Regions from separate parts of the Lelliottia sp. CFBP8978 genome, predicted to be linked through region 3. Evidence: predicted binding sites of a transcription regulator. Region 3 holds the regulator's gene; each other region holds the start of a gene.
What was found. Region 3 encodes Fur, which represses iron uptake genes when iron is present. Its sites were predicted from a motif close to ATAATAATGAGAACNACTATCAA; they were not measured.

Region 1: a site for Fur is predicted at 2,322-2,344, ahead of ftnA (non-heme ferritin). Genes of this name have one in related genera too.
Region 2: a site for Fur is predicted at 1,657-1,679, ahead of feoA (ferrous iron transporter A). Genes of this name have one in related genera too.

Annotation. Positions count from the first base shown of each region.
Region 1 is NZ_CM188253.1:2,637,817-2,642,078, forward strand. Features, by position in the region: gene SOM82_RS12475 (HD domain-containing phosphohydrolase) at 1-1,839, shown strand, start outside; gene yecR (YecR family lipoprotein) at 1,945-2,283, shown strand; gene ftnA (non-heme ferritin) at 2,488-2,985, shown strand; gene SOM82_RS12490 (YecH family metal-binding protein) at 3,029-3,268, opposite strand; gene SOM82_RS12495 (PM0253 family protein) at 3,335-3,676, opposite strand; gene tyrP (tyrosine transporter TyrP) at 3,926-4,262, shown strand, end outside.
Region 2 is NZ_CM188253.1:4,080,540-4,084,801, reverse strand. Features, by position in the region: gene feoB (Fe(2+) transporter permease subunit FeoB) at 1-1,357, opposite strand, end outside; gene feoA (ferrous iron transporter A) at 1,388-1,615, opposite strand; gene SOM82_RS19255 (Tex family protein) at 1,957-4,262, opposite strand, start outside.
Region 3 is NZ_CM188253.1:1,318,002-1,322,263, forward strand. Features, by position in the region: gene chiP (chitoporin ChiP) at 313-1,710, shown strand; gene chiQ (ChiQ/YbfN family lipoprotein) at 1,764-2,093, shown strand; gene fur (ferric iron uptake transcriptional regulator) at 2,215-2,661, opposite strand; gene fldA (flavodoxin FldA) at 2,955-3,485, opposite strand; gene ybfE (LexA regulated protein) at 3,643-3,930, opposite strand; gene ybfF (esterase) at 4,060-4,262, opposite strand, start outside.

The DNA of each region.
Region 1 (4,262 bases), 1.3 Mb from region 3:
ATTCTCTCATCACAGCTTTTCAATAATGAAGTGGTGGCGGCCAGTCCGTCGCTGTCGGTCAATACCGCTGAAGAGCTTCGCAACGCCCGAGTGTTGTTTCGCCAGAGTGACGCCACCCTCGACAGCGTGCAAAAGCGCTACCCAGACCTGAAGTTTCGTTCGCTTCGACTGGTTGCCAGCAGTGAAGAGGCCTTTCGTTTACTCAGCGAGCATAAAGCCGACTTCTACATTAATGATGCCAGCGAGATGGAAAATACCCAGCGCTACTATCTTCTCTCGCGCCCTTTCCCGGAGCTGCGTATCCCCGTGGTTCTGGGGTTCAGCCCGGAGCTGCGCGACCTGCGTGAAAAAGTGAATGCGTTTATTGGCGAATGGTATCGCAGCGGAAAAATGCGCAACGCGCTGGAAGAGAGCAAACGCGACTACCTTTTAAGCCGCATCACTATTTCACCAGAAGAACAGGCCTGGCTCGCCAGCCATCGCCTGCAGGTCTGGCTTCCCAAAAACGAGAACTTTGCGCCGATTATCTGGAAAGATAGCCGCGGTTATCAGGGTACTGCCATCAACATGATCCACGACATGCGCGAGCTGCTGGGAATGGAGGTGGATGTTCATTTTATTGATAATTATACAGAAGCATTGCAAAAACAGCGCTGGCCAATCCGTATGGTGGATGTTGCTGAAAACAGAGATACCGGACATGCCGCAGGCCGTATCGGCCCGGATGCCGCCTGGCATAACGTCTATTACAACCGAATCAACCAGCCCTTTCTCTGGGATGAAGAGAGTATTCGCAGCCAGCGCGTGGGGGTACTGGCGGGTTCGTTCTCCGGACAATATTTACAGGCGCGATTTGGCAACGATGTCGTGATTGTTGAACAACGCGGTATTAACGAACTGATCGACGCCATCGACAACAACAAGATTGACTATATTCTGGGCGATTTGAGTTCACTGGAATCGAGGCTTCGCGGCAACGAACTGTTTCGTGGTGTACTCAAAGTGGCCGGCGTCACCCGCAGTGAATTTGTGATCGGCCCGTGGGTAGAGCCAGACCATCCTCTGTTTCATCTGCTGACGCAGGCGCACCGGCTGTCCGGGTTCCGCACCCAGCTTGAGCGTTCCGGTGATCAAGAGTTCTTCCCGGCGTTGACGAAAAACACCTTAAAAGTGATCAGCGTTGTGCTGCTCATCACCGCGCTGTTTAGCTCAGGAATGCTGGTGATGATGCGACGCCATATCAAAGAAAACCGGCTGGTTAACCGCAATATCGTCCAGGCGCTGGAGAAGGTTAATCGGGCCCACGATGACGAGACCGGCAGCCATATTCAGCGGGTGGCAAAATACTGCGGCATGATGGCCCGTGAACTGAATTTGTCGCGCAAAATGATTAGCGAAATCGAACGCTTTGCCTCGCTGCACGACGTGGGAAAGATTGCGGTTCCGGATCGTATTCTGCGCAAGCAAGGCCCGCTGACGGAGCAGGAATTCAGTGAGATGAAACTGCACACCACCAAGGGATATATGATTATCCAGGGGCTTGGGCTGGGGCCGGTGGCAGAAAATATTATCCATTTCCATCACGAAAAATGGGACGGAAGTGGCTATCCCGAAGGACTACGCGGGGAGAATATTCCGCTTGAGGCGCGCATTCTGGCGTTAGCCGACGTCTATGATGCGTTGCGGCAAAAGCGGATCTATAAGCCAGGTTTTAGCCATGAGCTGGCGTGCGAAGTTATCCTCGACGGTACCGGAAAACACTTTGACCCGCAGCTCATCGCTCTCTTCCGTCAGCATCATCTTAAGTTTTGTATGATATTCGACAGTCTGGCCGACTAACTTATGCCGTTGAAAAGAGAAAGGGAAAATCCTCCGGCTATTCGAGGCATTGTGCTCCTCAACAGGCGTTAGGATAACGTGTCCCCCTCCGACTCAGAGCAAATTATGAAGAGATTACTCGTTGCTGGCTTACTTTTGCTGCTTGCGGGCTGCAGTGTCACCCGTCAGGCGGAAGTGAGTCATACCGATGCGCCAAACGGGATCGTCAGGCTTAACTACGGTCAGGCGATGCTGCAGAACGCCCATTATGATGCCTATGTGACCAATGGGACGGCCACGCGTGAATGTCAAAGCATGGGATATGCGACGGCCTCGTTTTACGGGCAACCCATCAAAACCTGTAGCATTTTCAGCGGTTCGGTCTGTCTGAATGAAAGCGTCACTATCCAGTATAAATGCCTGGGTTACGCCGTGAACCCTTCAGCGACGCAAGCCTGGTATTAATCCTGTTGCTGCCAGATGCACACTGGCAGCGCATTCAAATAAGAAACAGAACAATTCTCATTAATTTAATTATCACTGCCAATGCGTTTTATTCCCATTCGTATTTTTAATAATTAATATATTTATTTTACCTTTTGCAAATAATTAAATAACAAATTATAGTGACGCTTCTCTCGGCGATGAAATAATGAATGGAGCTGCACCATGCTGAAAACTGAAATGATCGATAAGCTCAACGAGCAAATGAACCTTGAGCTTTTTTCATCCCTGCTTTATCAACAAATGAGTGCCTGGTGCAGCTATCACAGCTTCGAAGGTGCGGCGGCTTTCCTGCGCCGCCATGCGCAGGAAGAGATGACCCACATGCAGCGCCTGTTTGACTACCTGGCTGATACCGGCAGCCTGCCGCGCATCAACCCTGTCGAGTCGCCGTTTGCCGAGTACACCTCTCTGGATGAACTGTTCCGCGCGACCTACGAACATGAGCAGTTAATCACTCAAAAAATTAATGAGCTGACCCATGCGGCTATGATGAGTCAGGATTATCCGACATTTAATTTCCTGCAGTGGTATGTTGCAGAACAGCACGAAGAAGAAAAACTGTTTAAATCAGTTATTGATAAATTATCTCTGGCAGGAAAATCAGGCGAAGGTCTTTACTTTATTGATAAAGAACTTTCGACCCTCGATACCCAGAATTAATTTTTTCAGGGTGTCATTCAGCTGACACCCTTTTTTTAGCGCGTTAATGGCGACAGATTTTACTTTCGTGCGTCGAAAATCCCTCTTCAACCGGAATAAACTTGCCTCGCGCAGCAAGGAATGTCACCAACTCCCCCGCCGACATATTTTCAGCCGAACAGGTATGAAAGCGCGCGTTGTTTCCAAAGCGTAAATCAATAGCCTGAATCAGACTCTTTTCGGTGTACTGTTCGCCGGACTCAAGCATCATATTGAGCACATCGTGCCCGTGGATTGACGTCATAACCCCTCCCATTAAAAGGCACAGGCTAAACGCTTTGACCCGCAAACACATTGCGCTGGCACAGGTTTACATGCACCCCGCACAGCTGGTACAGCGCCAGTCATGAGGATTGATCGCCTGATAAAAATGACGATAGCTGTCAGTCTCAAGCGGTATCGCATTTTCAAAGAACAGATCGGTTAACCAGTCGACGTTTTCAATAATCCAGTCATCTTCCGTTAATCCCTGGGCATACAGTTCATCTTCCGGATCGATGATATTGTAGATAGCCCACGTCCCCATATCCTTTTCCCGTCGCGGTTCCGGCAGCTCAAGCGCCTGCCCGTTCCAGCGAATGATCCAGTGTCCATGGCATAACAGATTACCTGAACGACTCCATGCCGCAGTAAATGGATTCTCCCCTGCCATCAGCCTCTCACTTTTGTTGATTATTTATCGTGAATGTTTAAGGTACGCCTGATTTTCACCCTATAACATTGCCCTTATGAAGTAGGCAAAACCCTCAAAAGTATCAGCCACTTGCCCAAAGGGAATCGCGCTCAATAAAGTGTATAAATATCATTACACCTGTTGTAACGCTGATTTGACGAAGACCCCATTTTCCCTTACTCTGCGCCGCAGATTGGGTTGCGATTTGTTGTCGTGGTAGAGGAAAGCGTGAAGAACAGAACTCTGGGAAGTATTTTTATCGTTGCGGGCACGACAATTGGCGCAGGAATGTTGGCGATGCCATTGGCTGCGGCTGGCGTCGGCTTTGGCGTCACGTTGCTGCTGTTAGGCTGTCTGTGGGCGCTTATGTGTTATACCGCATTGTTGCTGCTCGAAGTGTATCAGCACGTCCCGGCGGATACCGGGCTGGGCTCGCTGGCTGCGCGCTATCTCGGTCGCTACGGCCAGTGGATCACCGGCCTGAGTATGATGTTCCTGATGTATGCCCTCACTGCGGCTTACATGAGCGGCGCGGGCGAACTGATCGCCTCCAGCATCAATGACT
Region 2 (4,262 bases), 1.7 Mb from region 3:
GCGCCCCTTCCTGGCCGAAGAATGCCGCTGCAAAGACGGCAAAGATCGCCAGACGAGCGCCGCAGGACATAAACGGCGCCATCATGATGGTCATCAGCCGCTCACGCGGGGCATCAAGGGTACGCGCTCCCATCACGGATGGCACATTACAGCCAAAGCCAACAATCAGCGGCACAAAGGATTTACCGGGCAGACCCAGCGCCTGCATCAGGCGGTCCATCACAAAGGCCGCGCGGGCCATATAGCCGGAATCCTCAAGGAAGGAGAGGAACAGGTACATCATCCCGATCTGCGGCACCAGCGGCAGAACGGTATTGATACCGCCACCCAGCCCCTGCGCGAGGAAAATCGTCAGCCATTCCGGGAAGTGCAGCGTGTAGCCGAGCCATTGCAGGCCGTGAATAAATATAGCCACCGAACCCACATCGAAAAGCGGCTGTAGCGCGCCGCCGATATTGATGGCGAGCAGGAACATCACATACATCACCAGCAGGAAGACGGGCAGGCCGAGGAAGCGATTGAGAATAATTTTATCCACTGCCGCAGTGAAACGGCTCGGTTCGGCGGTCAGGGTATTGCTCACCACGTCGCAAATGGCCGCGATGCTTTGATAGCGGGCATCAGCGATATGCAGGGCCGGATCGTCAAGCTCCTGATTGAGACGCGCCAGGGCGATGTCCAGCTTATCTGCGGCGTCGCCTGCATAGCTGCGGCTATAAATATCACCTTCAAGCATTTGCAGGCCAAGCCAGTGCCGCTGTTTTGGCGGCATGGTCCGGGACATCTCCTGCGCCAGATATTCGGCTTCGCGCAGCAGCGGTTGGGCGTAATGCACCAGTTCGATATCGGTATTAGCTGAATGACGGTCGATCGCCAGTTTCAGCGCATCAATCCCGCGAGCGCGGGTGGAGACCAACGGGACAACCGGGCAACCGAGCCGGGCGGAAAGCGCGTCAATGTCGATGCGGATCTTTTGCTTTTCAGCAATATCGAGCATGTTCAGCGCGACGATGCACGGAATACCCAGCTCCAGCAGTTGCAGCGTCAGATAGAGATTGCGCTCAAGGTTGGAAGCATCCACCACGTTAATCAGTAAATCGGCGTCGCCGCTCAGAATATAGTGACAGGCGATCTGTTCATCGAGCGAGGTTTGCGAAGAGATGGTGGTCAGTGAATAGGTGCCGGGTAGATCGACCAGCGTAACCTGATGGTCTGTTGTCGGGAACTGGCCTTCTTTTCTTTCTACCGTCACACCTGCCCAGTTCCCCACGCGCTGACGTGCGCCGGTTAACTGATTAAATAAGGTTGTCTTGCCGGAATTAGGATTACCAATTAAGCCAATGGTTAATTTTTTCATTGTTTTAGACTCGGAATATCGGCTGGCGATTTATCGGATCAACGCTTCGACTTCTAATAAGGCGAGGTCTTTCTTACGTAATACCAGATTGACGCGTCGGGTTTCGATATGCACCGGATCGCCCAGCGGCGCAATGCGAACCACCTGGAAAGAAGAGCCTGGCAGCATGCCTAATGACAGCAGTTTCTGACGATACGCCGGGCTAATTTCGCGGGCAAAGCCGGTAATTTTCCAGGCACTGTCGGGAGTGAATTGCATAGAGACCACTTTGACCAAAGGTTAAATAATCAACAGATCTGATGATAATGAGAATGGTTTCTATCGGCAATATATAAAATGTGACGGAATGTTCATATGGCTATTAATCAGAGCAGTGTTTGACCTTGCTCAATATTTATTGAAATGGTGAATAAGGTATAGATAATTAATTTGTTAACTAAGTGATAACCGACGGTTTAAATATGGATATGCAATCGGTTCCATCCTTTCTCATTAAATGAGTGAGTACGTTCTTATTTATTTCTTTCAATGCCGAATGTCAGTGGGAAGTGGCGTTTGCCCGGTAAGCGTAAGGCTACCGGGCAAACCTGGTGACGGGACTAGCGTTTCTTGCCCATTGCCGCCGCCAGCGCATCCATCATCGCGCTGTTGCCCGCAGGCTGGGCTTCACGTCCGCGCGGTTTGGCCGCTTTTGCTGCCGGACGAGACTGCTCGCGTCCGCCACCCGCGTTGCCGCGACGGGCATTGGTTTCACCGGGCTGTTCGTCAAGACGCATTGTCAGCGCGATACGCTTACGCGGCATATCCACTTCCAGCACTTTTACCTTCACGATATCGCCAGCTTTAACCACCGTGTGGGGGTCTTCAACAAATTTGTCGGCCAGGGAGGAGATATGTACCAGACCATCCTGATGCACGCCAATATCCACAAACGCGCCAAAGTTGGTCACGTTGGTCACAGCGCCTTCCAGCACCATGCCAGGCAGCAGATCCTTCATCGTTTCTACGCCTTCGGCAAATTTCGCCGTTTTAAACTCAGGGCGCGGGTCACGGCCTGGTTTTTCCAGCTCTTTAATGATGTCGGAAACGGTCGGCACGCCGAATTTCTCGTCGGTAAAATCGACCGCTTTCAAATCGCGCAGGTTGGCGCTGTTGCCCATCAGGTCTTTCAGGGCCTGCTGCGTGGCTGCCAGAATACGCTCCACGACCGGATAGGCTTCCGGGTGAACGGTTGAAGCATCCAGCGGGTTGTCACCGTGGTTAATACGCAGGAAGCCTGCGCACTGTTCGAAGGCTTTCGGCCCTAAACGGCTGACTTTCAGCAGCTGCTGACGGTTCTGGAACTGGCCGTTCTCATCGCGCCAGGAAACGATATTTTGCGCCATCATGCGCGTTAATCCGGCCACGCGCGTCAGCAGCGCAACGGAGGCGGTATTCAGATCCACGCCGACGGCGTTCACACAGTCTTCCACCACGGCATCGAGTTTGCGCGCCAGCTGCGTTTGGCTGACGTCGTGCTGATACTGGCCTACACCGATCGATTTCGGATCGATTTTCACCAGCTCGGCCAGCGGATCCTGAAGACGACGCGCGATGGAGACTGCGCCGCGCAGGGAGACGTCCAGGTCCGGGAACTCCAGAGCCGCCAGCTCAGAGGCGGAGTAAACGGATGCGCCGGCTTCGCTGACGATCACTTTCTGGGCGGTGACTTTCGGGAACTGTTGCTGCACGTCCAGGAAGAAACGTTCGGTTTCGCGGGACGCCGTGCCATTACCAATCGCCACCAGCTCGACGTTGTATTTCTCGCACAGCGCGGCCACCGCGACCGCTGCTTTTGCGGCCTGTCCGGTGTGCGGATAGATGGTGTCGGTCGCGACCAGTTTACCGGTGCCATCAACGACGGCCACTTTCACGCCGGTACGCAGGCCCGGATCGAGGCCCATCGTCGCGCGTAGGCCCGCGGGAGCGGCCATCAGCAGGTCGTGCAGGTTACGGGCAAAGACGTTAATCGCTTCATCTTCAGCGCGTTCGCGCACGGTGCCCATCAGTTCGGTTTCGAGGTGCATCAGCACCTTAATGCGCCAGGTCCAGCTCACCACGCCTTTGCGCCAGCTATCGGCGGGGGCGTTATTCAGCCGCAGACCGAGATGGTCGGTAATAATCTGTTCGCAGTGGCTCTCTTTCGGTGGCTCATCGAACTGCGGATCGGCATTGAGAGAGAGTTGCAGCACGCCTTCATTGCGGCCGCGGAACATCGCCAGCGCGCGGTGCGACGGTGCTGTTGCAATCGGTTCGTGATGATCGAAGTAGTCGCGGAATTTCGCGCCTTCTTCCTCTTTTCCGCTGACGACCTGGGAGACGATATGCGCGTTCTTCCACAGATAATCACGTACTTTTGACAGCAGGGCGGCGTCTTCGGCAAAGCGCTCCATCAGGATATAGCGTGCGCCATCGAGAGCGGCTTTGGTGTCTGCCACGCCTTTATCAGCGTCGATGAAGGTTGTGGCTGCAGTGTCTGGATCGTGAGAAGGCTCGTTCCACAGCAGATCGGCCAGTGGCTCCAGCCCCGCTTCAATCGCAATCTGCCCGCGGGTGCGGCGTTTAGGTTTGTACGGCAGATAGAGATCTTCGAGCTCGGTTTTGCTCATCGTCCCGTTAATGGCACCCGCCAGCGCGTCGGTGAGCTTACCCTGTTCGCCGATAGATTTGAGAATAGCCTGGCGGCGATCTTCCAGCTCACGCAGGTAGCCCAGACGGGTTTCCAGGTTACGCAACTGCGTGTCATCCAGACCGCCGGTGACTTCCTTACGATAACGTGCAATAAACGGCACGGTGTTCCCTTCATCAAGCAGGCGAACGGCAGCTTCTACCTGTTCGGCCCTGGCCTGAAGTTCACCCGCAATAA
Region 3 (4,262 bases):
AAAGTTAAGATCGAAAATAAATAAGCGAAATGAAAGCGTGTAAGCGTTATCAATTTATATTAATTAATGAATTTAAACGGTTTTTCTCTCCTTAGTTCCGCTATCTGCAATATGTTACAAATCACTACCAATTATGTGCACTTCGTCATAATCCTGCATTTTGCCTGCTAAAAATCATTGATAATTCGCGTCGCGAAAAATAGTCTAAAGACGGTAGTTAATTCGAGGGTATTTCTGACTACCCCTGACCATTTAGGTCTTTTTAGCTTTTCGCCGTTTAAGGCGTTTTAATTCGTCAAAGAGGAACAATCTATGCGTACGTTCAGTGGCAAACGTAGTGCGCTGGCGCTGGCTGTTGCCGGTGTGACAGCCATGTCAGGCTTTATGGCTGCTCCGCAGGCTCAGGCGGCAGGATTTATTGATGATTCTACACTCACGGGCGGTATCTATTACTGGCAGCGTGAACGTGACCGTAAAGACGTCACTGAAGACAAATACAAAACCAACCTTTCTCACTCCACCTGGAACGCCAATCTGGATTTCCAGTCCGGCTATGCCGCCGATATGTTCGGTATTGATATTGCGGCCTTTACCGCCATTGAAATGGCCGAAAATGGCGATAGCGCGCACCCGAACGAAATTGCGTTCTCGTCCAGCAATAAAGCGTATAAAGAAGACTGGTCCGGCGATAAGAGCGGCATTAGCCTGTATAAAGCGGCGGCTAAATTTAAATACGGTCCGGTATGGGCGCGCGGCGGTTATATTCAGCCAACCGGTCAGACGTTATTAGCGCCGCACTGGAGTTTCATGCCGGGTACATACCAGGGGGCAGAAGCCGGAGCTAATTTCGACTACGGCGATGCAGGCGCGCTGAGCTTCTCCTATATGTGGACCAACGAATATAAAGCGCCGTGGCACATCGAGATGGACAAGTTCTATCAGAACGATAAAAAGACCAAAGTCGAATATCTGCACTCGCTCGGCGCGAAGTATGACTTCAAAAATGATCTGGTGCTGGAAGCCGCGTTCGGTCAGGCAGAAGGCTATGTCGATCAGTATTTTGCCAAGGCGAGCTACAAATTTGATATTGTCGGCGGCCCGCTGACCACCAGCTATCAGTTCTACGGCACGCGCGACAAAGTCAGCGATGGCGGCGTGAACGATCTGTATGACGGCACCGCCTGGCTGCAGGCCCTGACCTTTGGCTATAAAGTTGGCCAGGTTGATTTACGTCTCGAAGGAACCTACGTCAAGGCGGAAGGGCAGCAGGGCTACTTCCTGCAGCGTATGACCCCAACCTACGCCTCTTCAAACGGTCGTCTGGATATCTGGTGGGATAACCGCTCTGACTTCAACGCCGACGGTGAAAAAGCGCTCTTCTTTGGCGCGATGTATGACCTGAAGAACTGGAATCTGCCGGGCTGGGCGGTTGGGGCATCTTATGCCTACGCCTGGGACGCAAAACCAGCGGATATGGCCACGCCGGATGCTTACTACGACCCGAACTATCGTCTGAAAGAGTCCTCTTACAGCCTCGACGCAGTTTATACCCTGCAGGATGGCCGCGCGAAGGGCACGATGTTCAAACTGCACTTCACCCAGTACGACAACCACTCCGATATTCCAAGCTACGCGGGCGGTTACGGCAACATCTTCCAGGATGAGCGTGACGTGAAATTTATGGTCATCGCACCGTTCACTATCTTCTGATAATCACGCCGGCGAGGTGTTCCCCCCACCTCGCCGGAATGGAGACGGCTATGCTGAAAAAAATTATCTGTGTGGCGGCGCTGGCGTCGGCACTGGCTGGCTGCGCACAGCCCCAGGCACCTAAAGAAGATTCGCGTCTTAAAGAGGCCTACAGCGCCTGTATCAATACCGCAGAAGGCTCGCCAGAGAAGATCGAAGCCTGCCAGAGCGTACTGAATGTGCTGAAAAAAGAGAAAGCGCATGAGCAGTTTGCGACGCAGGAAAACGTTCGCGTGCTGGATTACCAGGCGTGTATTCAGGCGCGTAAAACGGGTAACGATCAGGAAGTGGCAAAGCGTTGCGACCGCATCTGGCAGGAGATCCGCAGCAACAACAGTCGGTAACACGTCGCGCCAGATCATTCGCGCTCTAAAGTGCCCGGAAGCTTCAGCTTACCGGGCTTTTTGTCTTATAACAGGCAAAAAAAAGCCAACCGTCAGGTTGGCTCAGAGTATGAAAATGCGATTATTTCGGTTCGTGCGCGTGCTCTTCTTCGCGGCAATCGCCTTCAGCACAGTGGCCGTAGAGATACAGGCTGTGGTTGGTCAGGCGGATGCCATGGCGCGTGGCAATTTCACGCTGGCGTGCTTCGATAGAGTCGTCGCTAAATTCAATCACCTTGCCGCAATCGAGGCAGATAAGGTGATCGTGGTGATGCTGTTGCGTCAGTTCAAAAACGGATTTTCCGCCTTCAAAATTATGACGGGTGACAATCCCGGCGTCGTCGAACTGGTTCAGGACGCGATAAACGGTCGCCAGTCCAATCTCTTCGCCCATGTCGATCAGACGTTTGTATAAATCTTCCGCACTGACATGATGATTGTCCGGACCTTGCAGTACTTCCAGAATTTTTAAACGAGGAAGCGTAACTTTCAGGCCAGCCTTCTTCAATGCGGTATTGTTGTCAGTCATGCGGAATCTGTCCTGTTGCTAAACGATTCACTTCAAATAAGAAGTGACAGAAAATGCACTTGGGATAATGCGTCTCATTATAGAACTGCCACGCCTAAATGAAAACTGCAAGTCTCAAGCAAAGTATGCTTATAAAAACGTGGTATCGCCAACAAACTTGTCTGATGGCATCCACTTTAACCCGGGGACATTGTACAGGTATGGAGATAAAAGTTAAAAATTTGTAGCAATTATTTTAATCGGTTTTATCTATCAATGAGGCGCAACAAATTATGTCGCGCCTCAACATTCAGTCAGGCGTTCAGAATGTCATCGAGGTGCAGTTCTTCACGGATCTGCTTAACCCATTTGTCCACTCGCTCGGCGGTCAGCTCCGGCTGACGGTCTTCATCAATTGCCAGACCGACAAAGTGGTCGTCGTCCGCCAGACCTTTGGACGCTTCGAAATGGTAGCCCGCCGTTGGCCAGTGACCGACGATAACAGCGCCGTGAGGCTCAATAATGTCGCGGATGGTGCCAAGTGCATCGCAGAAGTATTCTGCGTAATCTTCCTGGTCGCCGCAGCCGAACAGGGCAACAAGCTTGCCATTGAAGTCGACTTCTTCCAGCGTTGGGAAGAAATCATCCCAGTCGCACTGCGCTTCGCCGTAGTACCAGGTCGGAATGCCAAGCAGCAGAATATCGTAACCTTCGAGATCCTCTTTGCTGCTCTTAGCAATGTCATGCACGTCGGCAACGTCTTTACCAAGCTGTTTTTGAATGTTTTTTGCGATGTTTTCGGTATTACCGGTATCGCTGCCGAAGAAAATGCCGATGATTGCCATGAGTAAAATAACCTCTTGAAACTTAATGGTATGGTGGCACGAATTGTCCACGGATAAGGGCAATCATAGCAGAACAGAGAAGTCAGCGGAAACTGCTATCGGCCCGGACTGCACTCTGTGCTACATGAAAGTGATGAAAGGATGATATTTCAGGCGATCATTGGCTGTTGCGCCATGCCTGGAGCTGCGCCATCAGCATCTCTTCGATAAGCTCGCTGCGGCTGATCTCACGGGCATCGGCCAGCTCACTTAAGGCATCTGCAGCTTCCGCGTTGAGTTTTAGCTCGACGCGTTTAAGCCCACGACTTTTGTCGCGTTTAAGCTGATTGCGTTTATTGATACGCAACTGTTCATCACGCGATAGCGGATTGGTTTTAGGTCGTCCCGGTCGACGTTCAGTCGCGAACAGATCTAATGTCGTGCGGTCCGTTTGTTCTTTGGCCATGATTCAGAGACTTCGGGGGAAAACAAGCAGCCCTGCTATTGCCCGGGCGATGAGCGCGACATCATACATCACGGATACCAGCACGCCAACGACTGGAGGCCAGCTGGCAACCAGTCGCTGACTTTTTAATCAAATCGCGTTATCAGCGAGATAGCGACGAATCGCGCGCAGCACCGCTTCTGGTTTTTCGGCATGTACCCAGTGTCCGGCTCCGGCAATCACATGCGCACGCGCCTGCGGGAATTGCGCCAGCAGCGTATCGCGATAGGCGTCGGTGACGTACGGTGAATTGCCGCCGCGAATGAACAGAGTAGGGTGCGGCCAGGCCGTAA